3 regions of the Thauera sp. 27 genome follow, and region 2 is predicted to be linked to each of the others. Evidence: riboswitches for the same ligand, from Rfam matches in the RefSeq annotation. Region 2 holds a riboswitch; each other region holds the start of a gene.
The links. A riboswitch is a leader RNA that binds a small molecule or an ion and turns the genes downstream of it on or off. The one in region 2 is predicted to bind cobalamin.
Positions count from the first base shown of each region.

Region 1: another riboswitch for cobalamin. It lies ahead of B447_RS03275 (TonB-dependent receptor); the one in region 2 lies ahead of B447_RS15870 (TonB-dependent receptor domain-containing protein).
Region 3: another riboswitch for cobalamin. It lies ahead of cobO (cob(I)yrinic acid a,c-diamide adenosyltransferase); the one in region 2 lies ahead of B447_RS15870 (TonB-dependent receptor domain-containing protein).

Region 1 is NZ_AMXB01000004.1:138,070-141,821, reverse strand. It holds gene B447_RS03280 (hypothetical protein) at 1-1,255, opposite strand, end outside; cobalamin riboswitch at 1,459-1,666, shown strand; gene B447_RS03275 (TonB-dependent receptor) at 1,824-3,752, shown strand, end outside.
Region 2 is NZ_AMXB01000031.1:37,608-41,359, reverse strand. It holds gene B447_RS15870 (TonB-dependent receptor domain-containing protein) at 1-1,774, opposite strand, end outside; cobalamin riboswitch at 1,915-2,148, opposite strand; gene cobU (bifunctional adenosylcobinamide kinase/adenosylcobinamide-phosphate guanylyltransferase) at 2,241-2,789, shown strand; gene cobT (nicotinate-nucleotide--dimethylbenzimidazole phosphoribosyltransferase) at 2,845-3,752, shown strand, end outside.
Region 3 is NZ_AMXB01000012.1:15,663-19,414, forward strand. It holds gene B447_RS08310 (methyl-accepting chemotaxis protein) at 1-1,123, shown strand, start outside; cobalamin riboswitch at 1,192-1,412, shown strand; gene cobO (cob(I)yrinic acid a,c-diamide adenosyltransferase) at 1,570-2,181, shown strand; gene cobW (cobalamin biosynthesis protein CobW) at 2,246-3,322, shown strand; gene cobN (cobaltochelatase subunit CobN) at 3,324-3,752, shown strand, end outside.

The sequences.
Region 1 (3,752 bases), on a different contig from region 2:
CCGGATGGCTACCGAACAACGCGTTGAGCTGGAGCATGAACATCCAGCTGCCGTCCTGCGCCACCGCCGCCTCGCTGCCGTGGGCACGCTGACCGGCGAAGTCCTCGCGGGTGAGCTGAGCACGCACGAAAACCGTTTCGCGCGCGCGCCAGGTGACTTGTGCGCTGTAACGGTAGGAGCTGTCCTCTTCGCCGAGTGCGCGCGGATGGAACTTGACGACCTTGTTGTTCAGGCCAAGCGCTTCGGCGCGCACGCCCGCCTCCCAGCGCGGCGCAAAGCCATACACAGCCTCGATGTAGGCGCCGTCCTGCTTCTCGGTGTAGTTCAGCCAGCGCGCACGGTTGCCGCCGCCGGCACCGACATCGCGCTCGACGTAGTAGTACTCGCCGCCGATACGCCAGTTGCCTTCGCCATGCGAGCGGCCGGCGTCGTAGCGGTACATCAGGTCGGCGCCGGCGAACCAGGCATCGCCGTCGATGTAGTGGGTGTGGTCGCCGTGGGCATCGACGCGCACGTTCTGGCGTGACGTACCGCCAGACACCCCCGCCTGCAGCGCATGGCGGTCGCCAAGATCTGGACCGAACTTGGCGAATGCGGTCAGCAGCCGCGGGCCGCTCTTGCGCGCGGACAGGGCGCCGTCGTCGTAGCGGTCCAGGCCTTCACCGTTGCCCTGCAGCACTTCGACCCCGAGCATCGCGAAGCTGCGCGTGGGCAGCGTGTAGCTGAGCTGTACACCGCGCTCGAGCAGCCCGTGGTCACCGAACAGGTACTGGTTGACCAAAGGACGCTCGACGAAGGACCAGTCGTGCGGATGGCGGCTGTTGACGTAGCCGATGTCGGACAGGAACTTGCCTGCCTTGACGCGCAGGCCGGCCGGCAGTGCGCGGGTGACGAGATAGGCCTCCTCGACCTTCACATCCTCGTCGTCGAAGCCGATGGTGAGCACGCCGTCGAACAGGTCGGTGCGCGCACGCAGACCGATCTCGGAATGTCCGGCGTTGAAGCCGTTCTCGAGTGCGTGCGAATGGCCGTGGTGGTGGTCATGGTCCTCGTCGCCGTGGGCATGGCCGAACCCTGCCGGCGCACCCTCCTTGCCGGAGTAACGGCGGGCGAAGATCCCGTCGAGCGTGAGCGATGCGTCGAGCTCGACCTCGCCGAGCTTGAGCGAGGACTGTGCCTGCACAGGCAAGGGTGCGGCGGCGAAAAGCGCCAGGGCAAGGGGTGCCAGCGCAGCAGGACGAAGGATGTTGTGCATGTTCAACCTCGGATGGAAGTCAGGGCCGTGAGCCGATGAGGCCGCGATGGTAGGGGCCTGCCTTTGTTTTTGCAAGTCTGTTGCAATAAACTGATAGCATCGATGGCGTGCCCCCCGGGCGACACCATCGGGATGCACAAGCACGGCAACACCCTGCAGGCTGCACGAGCGCGCAGGTTTGACAGCCCGTCGACCGGCACGCTAACCTGCGCGCCGTTCATGGTTGTCTGCCCTAACCAGCAGACATGAAAAGGGAATCCGGTGCCGCGCCCCGCGCGCTCAACCCGGAGCTGCCCCCGCAACTGTAATCGGCGAGTCCTGCGCCCTCTCTGCCACTGGAATCTTTCCGGGAAGGCTGGCGCAAGGCGATGACCCGTGAGCCAGGAGACCTGCCATGCACATCACCTTCAACAGTTTGGGGCGGGGTGTCCCTGACAAGAGGCATGGCTCACACCATTTCACTTGCTCGTTTTCCTGACGGCTCGAGTGCAGCGCACGGCGCGTCCGTGCGCATGGCGCCGCACGCCTGTCCGTCGGAGATCCGCCCTGCCCGCACCGGACCTCCAACATGGCAAAACGATTCCGCTTTCCCCCCACCCGTCTTGCGGCAGCCATTGCGCTTGCCGTTCATGCCCCGGTCTTCGCGCAGGTGACGCTGTCACCGGTCGAGGTCAGCGCCAACCGCGACGCACCCAGCCTGTACCTGGACGAACCGAGCACCACCGGTAGCCGCACGGGCGTCGCCGCGCGCGAACTGCCGGCCACGACAAGCAGCGTGGACAGCACACAGATGCAGGAGCGCGGCGACTTCCAGGTGCGCGAGGCCATCACGCGCGCCACCGGCATCACGGACATCGGCTCAGGCGGCACCGGCGGCCTGTCGTTCTCGGCACGCGGCTACACGGGCACCAACTCGGTCGGCATCGCCGAAGACGGCATACGCATTCAGACCGGGGCAGGCACCCAGAACTATCCAGGCAGCGCCTGGGGCTATGAACGCGTCGAAGTGCTGCACGGCCCGGCATCGGTGGTGTTCGGCAGCGGCACCGTGGGGGCGACCATCAACGCCGTACGCAAGGAGCCCAGCCGCGTTGCTGCGCAGGAGCTCATGGTCGCCGCCGGCAGCGATGGCGTGAAACGGCTCGGCCTTGGTGCCACCGGCGCACTCGGCGAAATCGCCTCCTACCGCGTCGATGCCTACGGGACCCACATCGACGGCTACCGCGACCTCGGCAACTCGCACGGCGGCAAGATCATGAACCGCCTGCGCCTGCAGCCCCGCAGCGACCTGCGCATCGACCTGACCGCAGACCACAGCGTGCAGCACCCCGAGCGCTACTGGGGCACGCCGCATGACAACGGCCGCATCCTGCCCGAGCTCAGGCGCGAGAACTACAACGCCGCAGATGCCGTGATCCGCTATGAGGACACCCGCCTGCGTGCGCGTGCCGACTGGCAGCTCGACGAGCGGATCGCGCTGAGCAACGAGATCTACCGCCTGGAGTCGCAGCGGCGCTGGATGAACATCGAGAACTACAGGCTCAACCTCGCCGCCGACCGGGTGGAGCGCAGCGACTACCTGCATATCCAGCACGAACTGGTACAGACCGGCAACCGGCTCGAGGCAGCACTGAAGCACGGCGCACACCGCGCGGTGGTCGGCTGGGAGGCTGCCCGCGTGGACTTCCGCCACATCAACAACTCACCCTACAGCGGGTCGTCGAACGTCAGCATCCGCGATCCGCAACACGGCAACTGGCTCAGCCCCGACCCGACGCTGGCCAAATTCGATACCGCATCGACCCTGCACGGCTTCTATGCCGAGGACGCTTGGCAGCTCGGCGAGCGCTGGCTCGTGCTCGCCGGCTTCCGCCACGACCGCGCCCGCGTGGACCGCGACGAACTGGTGGCAGGCACCGACTTCAGCCGCACGCTCAAGGGCAACGCCTGGCGTGTCGGCCTCACCCACTTCCTGAGCCACGACACCAGCCTGTATGCGAACTACGCGACCGGCCATGACCCGGTCACATCGATGATCTCGCTCAACCTGGCCAACGCCGACTTCAAGCTAACCCGCGGCAAGCAGGTCGAAGTTGGCGTCAAGCAAAGGCTGGCCGACGGGCGCGGCGAGTGGACGGCCGCGTTCTACCGCATCGACAAGGACGACATCATCACCCGCGACCCCGACAACTCGGCCCTTTCGATCCAGGGCGGCAGCCAGTACTCGCAAGGCGTTGAGCTGGCGGCTGCGATCACGCCGTGGAAGAACCTGCGCCTGGAGGGCAACATCACCCGCTTGCAGGCCGAGTTCACCGAGTTCAACGAACGCGTCGGCGGTGTTGCGGTCTCGCGGGCCGGCAAGGTGCCCGCCAACGTACCCACCCTGGTCGCCAACCTTTGGGGCCACTATCGCATCGGCGCGGTACAGACCTCTGTCGGGCTCCGCCACGTCGGCAAGAGCTACGCCAACAATGCCAACTCGCTGGCAATTGGAGCC
Region 2 (3,752 bases):
CACGCGCCGTCTCATACTGCTTGTCGAACACATTGTCTGCGCGCGCCTCGACTGACCAGTCGCGATCGATTGCATAGCGTGCGGTCAGGTTAACGAGTCCGTAGCCGCCGAGCCGGTTGGTTTCGAAGTTGGTGTCGTACCGCGACCCGACCAGCGCCCACTCCCCACCAAGCGTCCATGCCCCAATCGTTCGCGTGGCAGAGACATTCATCGACTGCTTGGCACGCCGCCCCAGCCGGAACCCGGTCGTGCGGTCCTTTGCATCGAGGAAGTCCGCGTTGGCTGCGAAGTCCCAACCATCGACGTTGAGCGCATAGGCGAGCGTGAGGCCACGGATCCTGGCCTTGTCTACGTTCGCGTAGCCGCCGCTCCAGCCGATCATGTCCTCGATCGTGTTGATGAAATAGGTCGCGGTAACCAGCTGGTTACCGCTTGCCCAGGTCAGCCCCAGTTCGCGATTAAGCGCATTTTCCGGCTTCAGGTCCGGATTGCCATAGGAGACGTTGTAGAGTTGGTCAAGGCTCGGACTCTTGAATGCCTTGCTGACGCCTGCGCTTGCACGCAAGTCGGGCGCAAGCTGATAGCCGTAGGACACCCCGCCGGTAAGCTTGTCCCCGTAGCGGCTATGGTCATCGTGGCGGACATTTGCCTGCCAGCTATGTGGCCCCAGATCGGCAGTCCAGCCCAGGCCAAGAGAGTCGATCTGCACATTTCCCTCGGCGAAGGTCTCGCGCGGGCGCGCCACCTGCTCGAAGCGTTCGACCACGACAAGTCCCGTCCCGATCGGCAGCGCGATGTCGTTCTGCCAACTCAAGGTCTCGTTGGTGCTCTCCCGCCGGGTGATGCCCAAAGGATCCCAGGGCGCGGGCTCGCTGTAGTCCGCACGATCCTCGTCGGTGCGCCCATACGACAGGCGACTGGACCACGACGAGGTCAGGCGGTTACGGACGAATGCGTTGAATACCGAGGTCTTGAAGCTCGCACGGTCATCGAAGTTGCCGCTACCGCCAAAGCTGTCATATTGCACCGTTCCCGACTGTTCAAGGAAGGAAACGCCCACTTCGTGCCCCTCGGCAGGATGGAAGGACAGCGCACCACCATAGCCCTCGTTGCGGTAACGATCGTCATCCGCATCGCGATTGCTGGCGCCCCTGCGGGACGAAAAGCCATCGGTGTTCAGCGAGTTGACGTGAAGGCGGAAGCGCCACCGCTCATCCCCGCCCGACACTGCCAGATCGCCCTGACGCGTATCCCGACTGCCAGCACCGGCATATCCGTCCAGGCGCAGCCCGGGCTCAGCCGTGCGGGTGATGATGTTGATTACTCCGCCAATGGCGTCCGCACCGTAGATCGCACTCGCGGCCCCACGGACGATCTCGATACGCTCTACGTTGTTGAGCGACAGGTACTGCAGCGACGAACCCGACAAGGCCGTGGAGTTGAACGGGACACCGTCGACCAGAATCTTGGTCTGATCCGGTTTCGTGCCCCGCAGGTAGAGGCTGACCGATGCGCCGGGACCACCATTGCGGGCAAACTGGACACCGGGCTGACGGCTAAGCAGATCGACGACGTTGGATGCCGCGGCGCGCTCGATCTGGGCGCGATCGATCACGGTGACGTCGGCGAGCAGTTCGTTGGCCTTGACCGGCTGACGCGTTGCGGTAACGACAACCGTCGGTGCAATGTGCTCCTGAGCGTAGACCGGCACGGCAAGGACTGCCGACGCCAGGCCGCCAACACAGAGGCCAAGTTGGGAATAACGCAGATTCATCGAAAAGACTCCCTGAGCTGCGCAATGCGTCCCCGCATGCGACAAGCCATCCAGCACATGGACGCACCGCGACCCAGGTAGAACCGAAGAGAGCAGAAAGAGAAACCACCACGCCCGTCGCCGCCACCCCGCGGCACATCCGCCATTTCGCGCTCCGGCCGGTCTCCGGGCTCGTGCGCTGTGCCGGCAGAGCCGGACGGATGGATCGCCTTCCCGGGTCGAGGACCCAGTGGCTGCATGACCCACCTTGCGCGCACTTACCGTTGCGGGGGCAGCACAGGCATTGCGGCCTCTTTTGCGAGGGGCCGCGCACCTGTTTCCCGTTTAACCCTGGGCGAGAAACGCCCGTGGGCACCGATAACGCGTTGCCCCTTCCGGGGCAGTCGGCGCGGATGATACCGTACGGGGCGGTATCGTGCACTGCAATAAGATACAGACGTTCCCTACACAAGGACCCGCCAGAACAATGACATGCGAACTGATCCTCGGTGGCGCCCGCTCCGGCAAGAGCCGCGAGGCCGAGCGCCGGGCGGCGGCGTCGGGGCTGGCGGTGACGGTGATCGCCACCGCCGAGGCGCTGGATGCGGAGATGGCTGCGCGCATCCGGCGCCACCAGGCCGACCGCCCCGCCGGCTGGCGCACGGTGGAGGCGCCGATTGCGCTCGCGGACACGCTGCGCGAGGCCTCCGCCCCCGGGCACTGCCTGGTGGTCGACTGCCTGACGCTGTGGCTGAGCAACCTGTTCACCGATGCCCACCACCTGCCCCCGGGCGCGAGCGCCGAAGACTTGCCTGCCTTCCGCCGCGAACGCGACGCATTGCTGGCCGTGCTGCCGACCCTGCCGGGGCACATCATCCTCGTCGCCAACGAAGTTGGCCTGGGGCTGGTCCCCGAGACCGCGCTTGGCCGGCTCTTCCGCGACGAGGCGGGCCGACTCAACCAAGCGGTTGCGGCAGCGTGCCCACGCGTGGTGTTCGTCGCTGCAGGGCTGCCGCTGGTGCTCAAGGACGGCTAAACTCGCGCTCATTCCGTCTGCATCCGGCAGGCCCGCGACCCGGCATCCGTAAATCATGAACTTCCAGCTCTCCCAGCCCGACACCCTGCTCAGCGCCGCCATCCAGCACAAGATCGACCGCAAGACCAAGCCAGTGGGCGCGCTCGGGCGGCTCGAGGCGCTCGCGCTGCAGATCGCACTGGTGCAGCAGACGCCTGCCCCCGAGCTGCACCAACCGCACATCGTCGTCTTTGCCGGCGACCATGGCGCGGCACGCGCCGGGGTATCGGCCTACCCGCAGGACGTGACCTGGCAGATGGTGGAGAACTTCCTCGCCGGTGGGGCCGCGATCAACGTCTTCAGCCGCCAGATGGGGCTGGGGCTGAGCGTGGTCGACGCAGGCGTGAATCATGAGTTCGGCAAGCGCCCAGGCCTGATCGACGCCAAGATCGGCCCCGGAACGGCGAGCTACATCGACCGCCCGGCGATGACGCCGGCGCAGCGCGATGCCGCCCTCGAGCGTGGGCGCGGCATCGCCCATGCACTCGCCGGCAACGGCTGCAACTGCATCGGCTTCGGCGAAATGGGGATCGGCAACACCGCCTCGGCGTCCCTGATCACCCATTGCCTGGTGGGCGCCGACCACGACGCCGAGCTCTACAACGTCACCGGCCGCGGCACCGGGCTGGATGACGCCGGCCTTTTCCGCAAGCGCAGCCTGCTGGCGCAAGCGCTCGAGCGCGGCGGCCGGCCGAGCGATCCGCTGGCAGTGCTGGCCGAGTACGGTGGCTTTGAGATCGCGATGATGGCCGGCGCCATGCTCGGCGCGGCCGAAAAGCGCATGCTGCTGCTGATCGACGGCTTCATCGTCACCTCGGCATTGCTTGTCGCCTACGCCATCGATCCGCGCATCCTCGCCTACTGCGTGTTCGCCCACCGATCGCAGGAGCCGGGGCACCGCGTGCAGCTCGACTTCCTGCAGGT
Region 3 (3,752 bases), on a different contig from region 2:
GCAGGAGATTGCGGGCAAGATCAACACCGTCAGCGACAAGGTGCTCAGGTTCAACACCACGGTGGACGACCTGTCCACGCGTTCGGAGAGTGTCAAGCAGATCGCCGTGCTGATTCGCGAGATCGCAGACCAGACCAATCTGCTGGCGCTCAATGCCGCGATCGAGGCAGCGCGTGCCGGCGAGGCGGGGCGTGGCTTTGCCGTGGTCGCGGACGAGGTGCGCAAGCTGGCCGAGCGCGTCAACAAGGCCACCGAGGAGATCGTAGGCAACATCAATGGCATGCTGGGCCTGGTGGCGAACACCCGCAGCGAGAACGAGATCATCAATGTCGACGTGCAGGATACGCGGACGGTGGTCGAGCGCTCTGCGCGTCAGTTCGAGCACATGGTCGGCGAGTTCGAAGCCACAGGACAGCAGCTGAGCCAGATCGCCAGCGCGATGGAGTCGTTGAGCAGCACCAATGCCCGCGTGCACGAGAGTGTCACCGCCATCAACCAGCTGTCGGCCAAGGTTGGCGAGCAGATGCAGGACAGCGAGCAGCGAACGGTCGGGCTGACCAAGGCGACCGAGGCGGTACAGGAACTGGTGTCGCGCTTCAAGATCGGCCGCGGGACCTTTGACCAGGTGGTCGACCAGACCCGCATCTTCCGCGACCGCATCCAGGAACAGCTCGAGCAGATGGCGGCCAACCACGTCGATGTCTTCGATCGTCGCTATACGCCGATGGCCGGCACCAACCCGCCCAAGTTCAAGGTGAGCTGGGGCGAGGAGTTCACCCGCCGCTGCCAGGCCATCCTCGACGGTAGCCTCAATGCCGCGCAAGGCGCAGCGTTTGCCGTGGCGGTCAATACCGACAGCTACCTGTCGACCCACAACAGCAAGTTTTCCAAGCCGTTGACCGGCAATTACGAGGCTGATCTGGTCGGCAACCGTACCTGCCGCAAGTTCGACCGCCCACCCGAGCTGCGCGCGGCGCGCAATACCGAGTCGATGTTGTTGCAGACCTATCTGCGTGACACCGGCGAGGTGCTGTGCGACATCGCCATGCCGATCATGGTGGGTGGCCGGCACTGGGGCAATGTGCGGGTCGGTGTGCCTGCCGAATCCCTCATCGCCGACTGAACTGAATACCCGCATGGGGCATGCCGGCAGCAAGACGGCTTGCCCTGTGGGACTGCGGCGGCGTATAGTCCGCCCCGTATCGAACGGGAGCGCCTGGATGAGTCCTCATCCGGGTGTGAAACGGGAAGTCCGGTGAAGCGAGGCCATAGGCCCGCCATTCCGGCGCAGCCCCCGCTGCTGTAAGCCTGACGGTGCCATCAATCAATGCCACTGGAGCACACTGCTCCGGGAAGGCGATGGCAACCGGACGAAGGTGAGCCAGAAGACCGACCCGCTCGATCAGACAGGTAAGTGCCCCGGGGTGCGGGCAAGTGCCGACTGCTTGAGCGGATCCATGATCCGCCCGCGTCCTGCCCGATCCGAGTCTCTGCGGTATCGCACGCGTTCATGCTGTCGCCATTGTTCCGCCCTCCGCTTACACCTTGGAAGACTTGGAGCGCGGAACGATGGATGAGAACAGGAAGCACAGCCACAACGAACGCATGCAGCGCAAGAAGGAGGTGGTCGATGCGGCCATCGAGCGCGCGCAGGAAGAACGCGGCATCGTCATCCTGATCACCGGCAACGGTAAGGGCAAGACGACCTCCGCCTTCGGCACCCTCTATCGTGCACTCGGCCATGGCCAGCAAGCGGGCGTGGTGCAGTTCATCAAGGGCACCCATGCTACCGGCGAGGTGGCCTTCCTGCAGCGCAACCCGGGCGCCTGCGCCGTGCGCTACCACGCGATGGCCACCGGCTTCACCTGGAACACGCAGAACTGGGACGCCGACAAGCGCGCCGCCGACGAAGCCTGGGCGCAGGCCGTCGCCATGCTCGCCGACCCGGCGCTGAGCCTCGTCGTGCTCGACGAGCTCACCTACATGCTCAAGTACAACTACCTCGACACCGAACAGGTGCTCGCCGCGGTGCGCGCGCGCCCGCCGAAGCAGACCGTGATCATTACCGGTCGCGCAGCCAAGCCCGAACTCGTCGACCTGGCCGACACGGTCAGCGAGATCGCCGACCGCAAGCATGCCTTCAAGGCCGGGGTGAAGGCCCAGGCCGGCATCGACTTCTGAGCGCCTGGCGCTTGCCTGCCGCACACATCCTGCGATCACACCCTCGCGCCCCCGGAGCATCCCGATGAGCATTCGCCCCAAGATCCCCGCCACCATCGTCACCGGCTTCCTCGGCAGCGGCAAGACGACCCTGCTGCGCCACATCCTCGCCCATGCGGGCGGGCGGCGAATCGCCGTCATCGTCAACGAGTTCGGTGAACTCGGCATCGACGGTGAGATCCTGCGCGGCTGCGGCATCGGCTGCGAGGATGAGGGGGGCGAGCGTGTTGGCCAGCTCTATGAGCTGGCCAACGGTTGCCTGTGCTGCACCGTTCAGGAGGAGTTCTACCCGGTGATGCGCGAGCTCATCGCACGCCGCGACGACATCGACCACATCCTCATCGAGACCTCCGGCCTCGCCCTGCCCAAGCCGCTGGTGCAGGCCTTCAACTGGCCCGAGATCCGCAACGCCTGCACTGTGGACGCGGTGATCACCGTGGTGGACGTGCCCGCCGCCGCGGCCGGCCAGTTCGCGGCCAACCCGCAGGCGGTGGACGCGCAGCGCCGAGCCGACGCCAACCTCGACCACGAGTCGCCGCTGCACGAGCTTTTCGAGGACCAGCTGTCGGCAGCCGATCTGGTGATCCTGTCCAAGACCGATCTTGCCGACGAGACGGCACGCGCTACCGTCGAGGCCCTGGTACGCGAGGAACTGCCACCTGCAGTGAAGGTGGTCGCGAGCGAGCACGGGCGTATCGACCTCGACCTCGTCCTTGGCCTGGGCGCTGCCGCCGAGGACAACATCCACCTGCGTGCGAGCCACCACGACCATGAAGAGGGCGACGCCCACGACCATGACCACGACGCCTTCCAGTCGGTCTCGGTCGAGCTGCCCGCGGTCGATCGCGAGCGCCTGCTTGCCATCCTCCATGATCTGGTTCAGGCCCACACCATCTATCGCATCAAGGGCTTCGTGGCCCTGCCGGGCAAGCCGATGCGCCTGGTCGTGCATGGCGTCGGCCGGCGCTTCGACAGCTACTTCGACCGGCGCTGGCTGGCGGACGAGACGCCGCGTACCCGCCTGGTGCTGATCGGCGAGGACCTCGACGCCAGCGCTCTGGCGGCTGCGCTCGCCGTTGCCGAAGCGGTCGAGACCGCCTGACATGCACCTGCTGGCGGCACAGGCCGGAGGCTTCGTGGAGGACGACTCGGTGGTCACGCGCATCGCGCAGGACCCGGCTGACATCGTCATCCTCAGCGCTGCCGACACAACCCTGGCCCTGCTCGCCGCGGCCTGCCCCGGGGAGGGGTTCCCGAGCGTGCGCCTGGCCAACCTCCTGCATCTGCGTCAGCCTGCGTCGGTGGACCTCTACCTCGACGAGGTGCTGCAGCACGCGCGGGTGGTCGTCATCGACCATCTCGGCGGTGAGAGCTACTGGCCCTACGGCACCGAGCAGGTTGGCCAGGTGTGCCGGGCACATGGCATCGCGCTGGTGATGTTCTCGGGCGATGCGACCGAGGACACCAACCTGCTCATGAAGGGCAGTGTCGACGTCGAGCTTGCACGCACGCTATGGCGCTACCTGCGCGAG